3 regions of the Schleiferilactobacillus harbinensis genome follow, and region 2 is predicted to be linked to each of the others. Evidence: predicted binding sites of a transcription regulator. Region 2 holds the regulator's gene; each other region holds the start of a gene.
What was found. The regulator HrcA, encoded in region 2, represses chaperone genes, less so after heat shock. The targets are predictions, from matches to a motif close to TTAGCACTCNNNNNNNNNGAGTGCTAA.
Positions count from the first base shown of each region.

Region 1: FMM01_RS14095 (Hsp20/alpha crystallin family protein) is a predicted target of HrcA. The motif match lies at 1,912-1,938, and genes of this name have one in related genera.
Region 3: groES (co-chaperone GroES) is a predicted target of HrcA. The motif match lies at 1,945-1,971, and genes of this name have one in related genera.

Region 1 covers NZ_CP041364.1:2,844,231-2,848,483, reverse strand. The annotation lists gene FMM01_RS14105 (HdeD family acid-resistance protein) at 1-4, opposite strand, end outside; partial or broken gene FMM01_RS14100 (ABC transporter ATP-binding protein) at 144-1,879, shown strand; gene FMM01_RS14095 (Hsp20/alpha crystallin family protein) at 2,024-2,497, shown strand; gene FMM01_RS16580 (hypothetical protein) at 2,807-2,860, opposite strand; gene FMM01_RS14090 (hypothetical protein) at 3,068-3,412, opposite strand; gene FMM01_RS14085 (YitT family protein) at 3,435-4,253, opposite strand, start outside.
Region 2 covers NZ_CP041364.1:982,242-986,494, reverse strand. The annotation lists gene hemW (radical SAM family heme chaperone HemW) at 1-1,080, shown strand, start outside; gene hrcA (heat-inducible transcriptional repressor HrcA) at 1,202-2,266, shown strand; gene grpE (nucleotide exchange factor GrpE) at 2,288-2,947, shown strand; gene dnaK (molecular chaperone DnaK) at 3,007-4,253, shown strand, end outside.
Region 3 covers NZ_CP041364.1:1,150,113-1,154,365, forward strand. The annotation lists gene groL (chaperonin GroEL) at 1-1,549, opposite strand, end outside; gene groES (co-chaperone GroES) at 1,614-1,898, opposite strand; gene FMM01_RS05945 (redox-sensing transcriptional repressor Rex) at 2,204-2,860, opposite strand; gene FMM01_RS05950 (ABC transporter ATP-binding protein) at 3,160-4,253, shown strand, end outside.

The DNA of each region.
Region 1 (4,253 bases), 1.4 Mb from region 2:
CCATAATCACAAACCCCCTTTTCCTTTCTATTTTCATTCTACCATGTTGGCTGACCAGCAGACCGGTTAGTGGGCGAAGCTGGAAATCGGCAGGGTGGGCGAAACCAGGGTACAATTAGAGGATACACAATGGAGGGATTAAGATGTTCAAATCGACGATCTGGCGAATGCTGCGCTTCTTTGCCCGCCAACTGGCTGACGCCAAACATTACTTAGCCCTGGTGATGGTCATGCTCGTGGCTACCGCCGGGATTCAATACGCGATTCCGCGGATCACCCAAACAGTGATCGATAAAATCATTCCCCAACAGGCGGTGTCTCTGCTGCTGCTCAGCGTTGGCGGGCTATTGGGCCTGACCGCCGTCAACGGCCTGCTATCCGCCGGCAGCAGCTACTTGCTGGCCCGGGTGTCGCAAAACGCGGTCTCCCGGCTGCGCAACACCCTGTTCACCCATGCCCTGGGGCAGGACTTCGCCTTCTTTGAAACCAGCAAGACAGGGGACTTGATGGTGGTGCTCACCAGCGACGTCAACGCCCTGCAAGGATTGCTGTCACCCAACGCCTTGGGCCTGGTGGGCAGCGTGCTGACCGCGCTGATCGTCCTCGTCATCATGTTTACCCAGAACGCCCTGCTGACCGGATTGATCGTGCTCACTTTTCCAATTCTATTTATGGTTAATCTCTTCTTCACCCGCTTAATTCGCGGCGCTTGGCGGCGGGTGCGGCAATCCTCCGGGGTAATGAACAACCAAATTCAAGAAAGCCTGGCCAATATCCTGCTGATCAAGAGCATGGCGACGGAAGACCAAACCGCCGATACCTTTGCCCAAGTTAATGAGGATAATCGGAAAAATCAGCTGGCCGCCACAAAGTATTTCGCCGAGTTCTCTCCGCTGATCGACTTTGTCGACTATCTGGGTACCGCCCTGATCATCGGCGTCGGGGCTTACCAAGTGATGGGCAAGAACTTCACCGTCGGTGGTATCGTCGCCTACCTATCCTACTTAGCGATTCTGCAAGCCCCAGTGCGGTCCTTAACCAACTTGATCGATCGGTTCCAGCAAGCCGTCGTTTCCTATGAACGGATCGAAAATCTGATTGCTCAGCAGCCCCAAGTCATTGATCCGCCTCACCCGCAAACGCTGGCGCCATTCCATGATGCCGTGGCGTTTCAACATGTTGATTTCCACTACAGCAACAACGTCGCGATTCTCAAGGATGTATCTTTCACCCTGCCCAAGGGCGAAACCGTCGCCCTGGTTGGCTCTTCGGCGCCGGTAAAACCACCATCACCAAGTTGCTGGACCGGTTCTACGATGTCACCGCCGGCGCGATTACTTTTGACGGCACCGACATTCGCCAAGTCCGCCGCCATGATCTGCGCCGCCAGATTGGTGTTGTTACCCAGGATGTGTTATTACTGGACACGTCGATCCGGGATAACATTGCCTACGGGCTGGGCTCGGTCACCGATGAAGCCATCTGGTCCGCTGCTGATGCGGCCAACATCACCGACTTTATCAAGTCCTTGCCGGACGGCCTGGATACACGGGTCGGCGAACGGGGCGTGCGCTTATCCGGCGGGCAGAAGCAGCGGATCGCCATTGCCCGGATATTTCTCCAGGATGCCCCCATTGTGATTCTTGACGAAGCGACCGCAGCCTTGGATAACGAGACGGAACGCTACATCCAAGACTCCTTTGATCGGCTGATGACCAACCGGACCAGTCTGGTGATTGCCCACCGATTATCCACCATCCAACACGCCAGCGAAATCTTGGTTCTGGAGCATGGCGAAATCATCGAACGCGGCACTCACAAGGAATTATTAGCTAAGAACGGCCGCTACGCCCAGCTTTATGCCTTACAGTTCAAGTAATCTCAGAGTCGGCGGAAAACTTCCAACCAATTTTAGCAGACAGTTGACACAAGCGCTAATTCCTGATAACATAATAAGTGCAGTGAGGGAAAAGGACATCGGTTCTGATCCCCATTGGTACTTTACGAAAGGAAGTTTTCTGTTATGGCGAATGATATGATGACGCGTCGGAATAACAATGATTTGATGAGTGACGATCCGTTCTTGGATAGTTTGTCCCATCGTTTCTTCGGCCCGATGTCTAATTGGATGGATTGGTTTAATCCGGCAATGAACACCACAGCTGTTAATGGATTGCGGACTGATGTGAAGGAAACTAAGGATAATTACATCACCCGCGTTGATATTCCGGGTGTCGACAAGAACGACATTAAACTGAATTATCACGATGACGTATTGAGCATCAATGTGGTCAAGAAGGACGTGGCAGATCATGCCGATAAAGATGGCAACGTCTTAATGTCCGAACGCAGCTACGGTGCAATGAGCCGCAGCTATCAACTGCCTAACGTTGATGTGAATGGCATTAAAGCCGAATACACTAATGGTGTGCTGACAGTTACCCTGCCAAAGATGTCCGTGGACAACGAACACAATCACAACATCGACATTCAGTAACTTTGATCCACGTCCAGCGGCCTGAGCGGTGACTGGACGCAAACGATCAAGTGTGACCGATAAACCGAATACCAAAAGAAATCCCAAGCTAGCAGTGAAGAAACTGACTGGTTTGGGATTTTTTTTAGAGGGCGAAGCCGACCGCTTGAAACTTAACAGGTTTCTATTATAGAATATAGACATCAAAAAAAGGAACACCACTGTCATAGTGTTCCCTCCAGCAAGCCGCTTTAAAGGCGGTGGCAAGAATTAAGTTGACTAACTGGTCGCCTCGAACTTCGCCAAAAGTTCAATCGGGACGGCTTTTTTTTACTTGTCGTCGTGGTGCATGATGGTTGCGACGAGTAACCCGAACGCAATCATCAGCGACAACGTTTGGAAAACGCTCACTGGCTGTGAAACCTTTCTGCGGATTCTTCCATGTTCCCATAGCCTCACCTCACAAGGAAAAGACAGCCACCGTCCTTAAAACTTCCTGCTGAAATAGTATATCAGAAACATCCTAGTGAGCCTATAAAAGGGCGCTCAGGGTCGTTGACTTACGACCCTGGGCGCCCTCAATTGATTTGCCTACCCGCGAATAATCCGGTCCCGAAACTTCTCCTGAACCTTATTCGCCAAATTCTGCATCAGCATTCGTCCCTGACTGCGGAAGGCCGCTTGAAAGCCGCCTGCCGGCGCGGGGATCGTCGTCAGCACCTTGCCGGTGGCATCCTCCGTAATGGTCAGCTGATCATCCGCAAAATGGGTGGTGACGTAAGACCCTTCCAAACCTTCCATCAGGATCTCCTGGACGTAATCCGTAATTGCCTGCTGGATCACCGCATCCACCGTTGTTTCAATATGCCGGGACTGCAACTCTTTGGCCCGTTGTTCCGCTTGGGCCAAATCTTCTGGAATCGATACACTTGCCATTATCGTCCGCTTCTTTCTGAACCTAGAAAATTCCCCCGTGGACCGCGGCGACATCAGCTACCGTAATGAACGCCTCCGGGTCAATGGCCAGGATCTGCTTCGTCAAGGACTGATAATCCGCCTGTTCCACCACAATCATCAACATTTCCCGCCGTGCTTCAGAGAAACCGCCGGTCACGGGTAAAACCGTTAACCCGTGGGGTAATTGTTCGTTCACGACCTGCTTAATCTGAGGCAGGGCCGTATTGCTCATCACGAACACGGTCTTTTTCCGGTCCAGCCCAGTTTCAATATAATTCATGATAATGCTGGTCAATACGATGGAGAAAACAGCGAGGATAAAGGCTTCGATCCCGCTGACAAAAATGTTGCCGAGGGACACGATCAAGTCGACGACCAGCAGCCCCACCGAAGTTTTCACCCCGAAGTATTTCCGGAAGATCAGCGGGGGCACCGTCGTGCCGCCGCTGGAGGCGTCAATCCGGTACAGCAGCGCGACGCCGACAGCAAAAATCGCACTGCCGACGATGATTGCCAGCAACCGGTCATTGACGATTTTAACCTGAGGAATAATACCCAACATCAAGGGCAGCGCAAAACTGCCCAGGATGATCCGGCCAGTCGTCGCCTTGTCCAGGAAAATAAAGGCTGCCACCAGCATCAGCAGATTCACCGCCAAAGTGGTCAGCGCTACTGGCCAGCCAAAGGCCACTTCACCGAGGACTGCGATCCCTGTCGCCCCGCCGGCGGCCACGTTATGCGGCGCATAAAACAGATTGATACTGACTGCAATGATTGCCAGGGCCAGGGCAAACACAACATAACGGCCCACAATATGATT
Region 2 (4,253 bases):
GTTTTCATCCAGGGCCAGCCGGTGGATGACTATATCACGCGGTTGCTAGAAGAAATTAAGATGGTGCTGGCTGAATACCCGGATGAATCGATCGAGACCGTCTATATCGGCGGCGGGACACCGAGTGCGTTGTCTCCGGAACAGATGGACCGGCTGCTCAGCGGGGTCAACGACCTGCTGCCGCTGCCGGCCGGCGGCGAATTCACCATTGAATGCAATCCCAACAACTTGCTGACCATGGATCTCCTGCACGTGTTCAAAGACCACGGGGTCAATCGCTTGAGTGTCGGTGTCCAGTCGTTTGACGACGCGGTGTTGAAGAAAATCGGCCGCACCCATCGGGCCAAGGACGTGTACACCGCCTTCAAAAATGCCCGGGCGGCCGGCTTTGACAACATGTCCATGGACCTGATCTACCGTTTGCCGGGGCAGACCTATGATGATTTTGCCGATAGCTTGCGCCAAGCGGTGTCCCTGGATCTGCCCCACTATGCGACATATTCCCTGATCCTGGAGCAGCGAACCGTATTCTATAACCTGATGCGTGCGGGCAAACTCCACCTGCCCAGCGATGACACGGAGGCTGACGAGTATGAACTGGCCATGGATTATTTCGCCGATCACGGGCTTCACCAATACGAAATCAGCAACTTTGCAAAGCCCGGGTACGAATCGGTGCACAACAAGAAGTATTGGCAGAATGAAGACTACTTTGGCTTCGGCGCCGGCGCCTGGGGCTACCTGGATCGGGATCGCTACCATAATTTCGGCCCGATTCAGCAATATCTGAACCCGTTACGGGCGGGCAAGGTGCCGGTGTTTGCCCGCCAATTGGTTTCTCCCGAGGAACAAATGGAAGAGCAGATGTTTCTTGGGCTGCGCTTGAATGCCGGGGTGGACCGCCAGCGTTTTGCCCAGCGCTTCAAGATGACCATCGAGGACGTGTACGGGCAAACGGTGCCGGAACTGGTCGCCCAGGGATTGGTCACCGATGATGGCCGCCATGTCGCGCTGACCCAGCGGGGCCGCTTCATCGGCAACGACGTGTTTGAAAAATTCTTGCTGGATGATGCCGATTAGCACCCGCACCGAAAACCTGCTAAAAATATCGCTGAGCCATTGACTTCAAAGCGCTTGGTTGGTATATTATGTAGTGTATTAGCACTCAACATCATTAAGTGCTAAAAAAGAGGTGGTAGCGATGCTGACCAAACGTGAGATGTTGGTGTTAAAGGAGATTATTCGGCACTATAACGAGAGCGGCCAACCGGTGGGTTCTAAGACCATCATGGGTTCGCTCCCGATGAAGGTCTCCAGTGCCACGATTCGCAACGACATGGCGGCGCTGGAATCGGCGGGCTTGATCGAGAAGACCCATTCGTCCTCCGGCCGGGTGCCGTCCGATACCGGCTATCGGTATTACTTGGACCATCTATTGCAGCCGACGATGGTGGATTCCGATGATTTGAATATGATTCAGACCATTTTCCGTCAGAAGTTCTATCAAGGCGATGAATTGGTGGCCCAGTCGGCGAAGATCCTTTCTGAACTGACTCACTATACAGCGATCACGCTGGGGCCGGAAGTGGGCGTCATGCGCCTGGAAGGCTTCCAATTGATGCCGCTGGGTAATCGCCGGGTCTTGGCCTTGCTGATTACCACCTCCGGGCAGGTCGTCAATAAGACGTTCGTGATCCCGGATACCGTCACTGGTGAACAGCTGGAGGCGGTGATGCGGGTGATCAATGATCAGCTGGTGGGCAAGCCCATTGCGACGGTCATGAACCAGCTGGACAGTCATTTGATCCCGCTGATCAGTCAGTATATTCACTCGCCGGATTTCTTTCTGGATGTGGTCCATGGGATTCTCAGCGAAGCCAGTGCAGACCGCTTCCATATCAGCGGCAAGATGAATATTCTGGATTACGCCCACATGGACGATGTGAATCAGCTGAAGTCGCTGTATCATCTGATCGATACAGATGATCAACTCGCGGCGCTCCTGGGGCTGAACGATCCCGATGACGACACCAAGCCGCCCACTGAGCACGGGGTGACCGTGCGCTTGGGTCATGAGTTCCCGAACCAATTGCTGGCCAACATGTCGTTGATTCGGGCTACGTACCACGCTGGCGAGTATGGGGATGGCATGATTGCGATCCTCGGTCCGTCCAGCATGCCGTATTCCCGAGTGATCGGGCTGCTGGATTTATTCCGGGATGAACTGGCCCGGCGCATTGCCGATTACTATCGGGATCACGGATAATTAACGAAGGGGTTTTGCAGATTGGCTAAGGAAAGAGAACACGAGACAAAGAAGAAGGAAGATTTTCCTTCTGAAGATCACGTGCAAGAAAAAGATACCGCGGCTCAAATCCACGCCCATGTCCAAACTGGCCGGAAGAAACAGCCGGAATCCACTGAGGACAAGGTATTGGATGAAACCAAGGCAGACCTGGATGATTTGATCAAGGGCCCGTCGACCGCCGCGTTGGAAAAAGAAAATAAAGAGTTAAAAGACAAAGTGGCCCAACTGGAAGATAAATACTTGCGGGCTGAAGCAGAGATGCGCAATATGGGCAATCGCCAGAAGAAAGAAATCGACGGGATGATTAAGTACGACGGCCAAAGATTAGCCAAGTCGATCCTGCCGGTGGCCGATAATCTGGAACGGGCCTTGGCCGCTGAAGTCAATGCGGACGGCATGGCCCAGCTGCACAAGGGTGTGGAAATGACCCATGAACACTTGATCCACTCCTTGGCCGAGAATCACATTACGGAGATCGCGGCGGCGGGTGAAAAATTTGACCCGACCAAGCACCAAGCGGTTTCCACTGCACCGGCCGACAAGGATCATCCAGCCGACACGGTCGTGCAAGTGCTGCAAAAGGGCTACATGCTGCGGGATCGCGTCCTGCGGCCCGCGATGGTCGTTGTCGCTCAGTAATACGCGTGAATTGAATAAAAATTTGAATTGTATATTGTTAAAAGTGAGGTAATTTGAGTATGGCAAAAGTCATTGGTATCGACTTAGGCACCACCAACTCCGCAGTCGCTGTTTTGGAAGGCGGCAAGCCAAAAATCATCGCTAACCCAGAAGGCAACCGGACCACACCGTCCGTTGTCGCCTTCAAGGATGGCGAGATCCAAGTCGGGGAAGTCGCAAAGCGGCAAGCAATCACGAACCCGGACACAATTTCTTCGATCAAGCGCCACATGGGTGATCCGAATTACACCGTTAAAGTCGGCGATAAGACGTATAAACCCCAAGAAATCTCTGCGATGATCCTGCAATACATCAAGAACTTCGCCCAAGATTACTTAGGTGAAGAAGTGAAGGATGCTGTGATTACCGTGCCGGCATACTTCAATGATGCCCAACGGCAGGCCACCAAGGATGCCGGGACGATTGCCGGGTTGAAAGTCGATCGGATCATCAACGAACCGACCGCTTCCGCTTTGGCTTATGGGGTCGACAAGGACGAGAAGAAAGACGAGAAGATTCTGGTCTATGATCTGGGCGGCGGTACGTTCGATGTCTCCATCCTGGAATTAGGCGACGGTGTCTTCCAAGTCCTGTCCACGAACGGTGATACCCACTTGGGCGGCGATGACTTTGACCGGCGCATCATGGACTGGCTGGTCAAGGACTTCAAGGCTGAGAACGGCGTTGACCTGAGCAAAGATAAGATGGCTTTGCAGCGGTTAAAGGACGCGGCTGAAAAGGCGAAGAAGGATCTGTCTGGCGTTACCAGCACCTCCATTTCTCTGCCGTTCATTTCCGCCGGCCCCAACGGCCCGCTGCACTTGGAGAAGCAATTGACCCGGGCGAAGTTCGATGAATTGACTTCGGATTTGGTTGAAAAGACAAAGATCCCGATGGACAATGCCTTGCGCGATGCCAAGTTGACTTATGACGATATTGATAAGGTGATCTTGAACGGCGGCTCCACTCGGACACCGGCCGTGCAAGATGCTGTCAAGAAGTGGTCTGGTAAGGAACCTGACCACTCCATCAACCCGGACGAAGCCGTTGCTCTGGGCGCCGCCATCCAAGGCGGGGTCATCACGGGTGATGTCCACGATGTTGTCCTGCTGGATGTTACGCCGCTGTCCTTGGGTATTGAAACCATGGGCGGCGTGTTCACGAAGCTGATCGACCGCAATACGACGATTCCGACATCCAAGTCGCAAACGTTCTCCACAGCCGCGGACAATCAACCGGCTGTTGATATTCACGTACTGCAAGGTGA
Region 3 (4,253 bases), 170 kb from region 2:
CAGCTTCAGTCGTCAACAGCAAAGCGGCAACAGAAGCGGCGTTTTGCAACGCAGAGCGAGTGACCTTAGTCGGGTCAATGATGCCAGCCTCGACCATGTTTTCCCACTTGTCGTCACGTGCGTTGTAACCGAACTCAGGCTTCTCGCCCTTCAGGCGTTCTACAATGACAGAGCCTTCCTTGCCGGCGTTCTTGGCAATCTGGCGAACCGGTTCCTCCAGAGCGCGCAGAACGATGTTGATCCCGGTTTGGACGTCGCCCTTTTCCTTCAGCGCAGCAACGGCCGGAATAACGTTGACCAGTGCCGTACCGCCACCAGCGACGTAGCCTTCTTCAACGGCTGCGCGAGTGGCGTTCAAGGCATCTTCGATCCGATACTTGCGTTCCTTCAATTCAGTTTCAGTCGCAGCACCAACGTTGATCACAGCTACCCCGCCAGCCAGCTTAGCCAGACGTTCTTGCAGCTTCTCGCGGTCGAAGTCAGATGTCGTATCGTCAATTTGCTTCTTGATTTGGCCGACCCGTTCTTCGATTGCATCCTTGTCGCCAGCACCTTCAACGATAGTCGTGTCATCCTTGGTAACTGTCACCTTGCCTGCTTGACCCAATTGGTCAATGGTCGTGTCCTTGAGTTCCAGACCCAGATCAGAAGAAATGACAGTGCCGCCAGTCAATACGGCAATATCTTGTAATTGTTCCTTGCGCCGATCGCCAAAGCCAGGAGCCTTAACGGCAACAACATTGAACGTGCCCCGAATCTTGTTCAATACCAAGGTCGGTAATGCTTCACCTTCAACATCGTCGGCAATGATCAGCAACGCCTTGCCCTGTTGAACGATTTGTTGCAATAACGGCAGAATGTCTTGAATGTTGGAAATCTTCTTGTCGGTAATCAAAATATATGGATTATCCAAGTCAGCTTCCATCTTGTCGTTATCGGTTACCATGTATTGGGACAGATAGCCGCGATCAAACTGCATCCCTTCAACGACCTTTAAGTCCGTTTCAATACCCTTGGACTCCTCGATCGTGATCGTGCCATCGTGACCCACTTTATCCATGGCGTCAGCGATCAGCTTGCCAATTTCTTCACTGGAGGAAGAAACGGCCCCAACAGATGCGATTTGTTCTTTGGTCTCGACCTTGTGGGAATTCTTATGCAACGCATCAACAGCAGCCTTCGTCGCCTGTTCGATCCCTGTGCGGATACCAACCGGGTTAGCACCGGCGGTCACGTTCTTCATCCCTTCACGGACAATGGCTTGTGCCAAAACCGTGGCCGTCGTGGTGCCGTCACCAGCGATATCGTTAGTCTTGGAAGCAACTTCCGAAACCAGCTTAGCCCCCATGTTTTCATAATGGTCTGGGAGTTCGATATCCTTGGCGATGGTCACCCCATCATTAGTGATTTCCGGTGAACCATAGGATTTTTCGAGAACAACATTGCGGCCCTTGGGTCCAAGAGTCGTCTTGACGGTGTCAGCTAATTTGTCGACACCCCGTAGCATTGCGGCGCGTGCATCTTCAGAGAACTTGATTTCTTTTGCCATTCGAACTTTCACCTCATAAATAGAATTGTGTTTTTACGTTCGTTGATCACAACAATGCAGAAGGTTATTCCACGATCGCCATGATGTCTTTTTCATGCAAAACCAAATACTTTTGATCGTCGTAACGTACTTCGGATCCTGCGTACTTGTCGAACAGGACCTTATCACCCTTGGCGACGCTAGGCTTGATGCGGTCGCCCTTATCATTCAGGGCGCCTTCGCCGACGGCGACGATTTCACCGGTTTGCGGCTTTTCCTTAGCATTGCTGGCCAGCACGATGCCGCCAACGGTTTGCTCTTCTTCTTCTTGGACCTTAACGATGACCCGATCACCTAATGGTTTTAACACGAAGAATCCCTCCTAAAAACAGTTGTTGTCACTTGTTAGTGCAGGTTTAGCACTCACTTGCATCAAGTGCTAATCACATGTTCTATAATATCATTTCCCAGGGGGAATGCAACCACTTTTCTGTAAAAATTTGCAGACTGAGGGGTGGAGTGCTAATTTATGGGTAAAAAAAAAGACCGGGACTCGGCTGATTCCTCAGTGTGCTGCTGCCAGGCCAATGCTCCGCAAGCTGCGCATTGGCCCTAAGTACACCAAAGCCTGACAGTGTGATCCCGATCTCTATACGCTAAAAATCTCGTTTAATATTACTGCTTCGCTTCTTCTTTCGGCCGGTTGGAATAGTGGTCAATGAAGTAAATCAGGGTTTGTAATTCATTAACCAAATCGACGTTTTGAACGCGGACGGTGTCAGGTACGGAAATCCGCAACGGGGTGAAGTTGAGGATGCCGTGGACACCGGCTTTGGTCAGGCGGTCGGTAATATCTTGGGCGGCCTGGGTAGGTACGGTCAAGATCACGATGTCGATCTGCTGATCTTTCAACTGGGTCTCAAGTTCATCCATAGGATAAATCGGTACCCCGCTTTGAATCGTACCGGTGATATCCGGATTGACATCGAAAGCGGCGGAGATACGCACGGAATTAGTCTGCCGGAAGTTATAATTAAGTAAAGCGTGGCCTAAATTGCCCACACCAATCAAAGCGACATTGGTCAGATGATCCTGATTCAATGTCTTAGCAAAGAATGCCAGCAACGAATCGACATCATAGCCGTAGCCCCGTTTGCCCAATGCGCCAAAATAGGAAAAATCTCGGCGAATGGTCGCTGAGTCAACTTTCACCGCTTCGGACAATTCAGTGGAACTCACTTTCTCTTTGCCGGCGTTATGTAAAAAGTTGAGATAGCGATAGTATAACGGTAGACGTTTGGCAGTTGCCTTAGGAATTTTGAAATCTGCCATAAAAGGCCCTCCTTAATAATTGAGTGCGCACCTGTTCACAGATGCTGCCGCTCGGTTCTAATGGCGAAAAACATCGTCATTGGATAATGAATGTTCGTGTTTTGGTGGGAAAAGTGCAATTCCCACGACTAACCTTCATTTCGTACGCTAATGATACTTGTAATTTGCACAAAAAGCAAACAAATCACAAGACAAAGTGTCCATTGTTGTGCCCATCGTTATCCAGTAGAATGGTTAGTGAAAATAAACCGTTCTCGCAAATTAAAAATGAACGTTACTTAGAAAGGTGTTTTTAACTCGTGATCCTTTTACAAGCGCAGCATATTACTAAAGAATTTAACGCCGTACCGGTGTTTACCAACGCCAACTTGATCGTTCAAGATCACGACCGAATCGGCTTAGTCGGGCCCAATGGTGTCGGCAAGTCCACTTTAATCAAGACAATCATCGGCGACGAAGCCGCTGACGGCGGGCAGATCAGCTTCGCCAATGACTTGACTTGGGGGTATCTGGCGCAGGATTCCGGCCTCGATACGAACCGAACGATTTATGCCGAAATGCTGACGGTGTTCAGCGACCTGCAAAAAATGGCGGCGCAAATCCATTCATTAGAACATCAAATGGGTGCTGATCCGACCAACCATGACTTGTTGTCCGCTTACGATCAGTTGAGCCACACGTTTACTGAGAAGAATGGCTACGGTTACGAAGCTGAAATCCGCTCGGTCTTGACCGGCTTCAAATTCGGCAGCGACGTTTGGGACAAGCCCATCGCCACTCTTTCGGGGGGCGAAAAATCCCGGTTGGCGCTAGCTAAACTATTGCTGGAAAAGCGTCAGCTGTTGATTCTGGACGAGCCGACCAACCATCTGGATATTGATACCTTAACTTGGCTGGAAGGATATTTGCGCAACTATCCCGGCGCGCTGCTTCTGGTCTCTCATGATCAGTATTTCCTGGATAAACTGACTACCCAAATCGTCGAATTACGCGCTGACGGAACCACCACCTACACCGGCAACTATTCCAAATACTTAGTCGAACGGGAAGCCCGGTCGGAACAGGCCTGGAAGGCCTATGAGCACCAGCAGGCAGAGATTGCCAAGTTGGAAGACTACATTCAAAAGAACATCGTCCGAGCCTCCACGACCAAAATGGCCCAGTCGCGGCGAAAAAAATTAGAAAAAATGGTGCGGCTGCCCAAACCTGTGGGTGAAGAGAAAACGATCCATTTCCAATTTACCCCGGACCGGACCAGCGGCAATGACGTCCTCCGCGTCAAGGACGCCACAGTGGGCTATGACGCCGCCCACCCCATGGCTGGCCCGATCAATGTCAATGTGGACAAGGGCGACCGAGTGGGCATTATCGGGGCCAACGGTGTCGGCAAGTC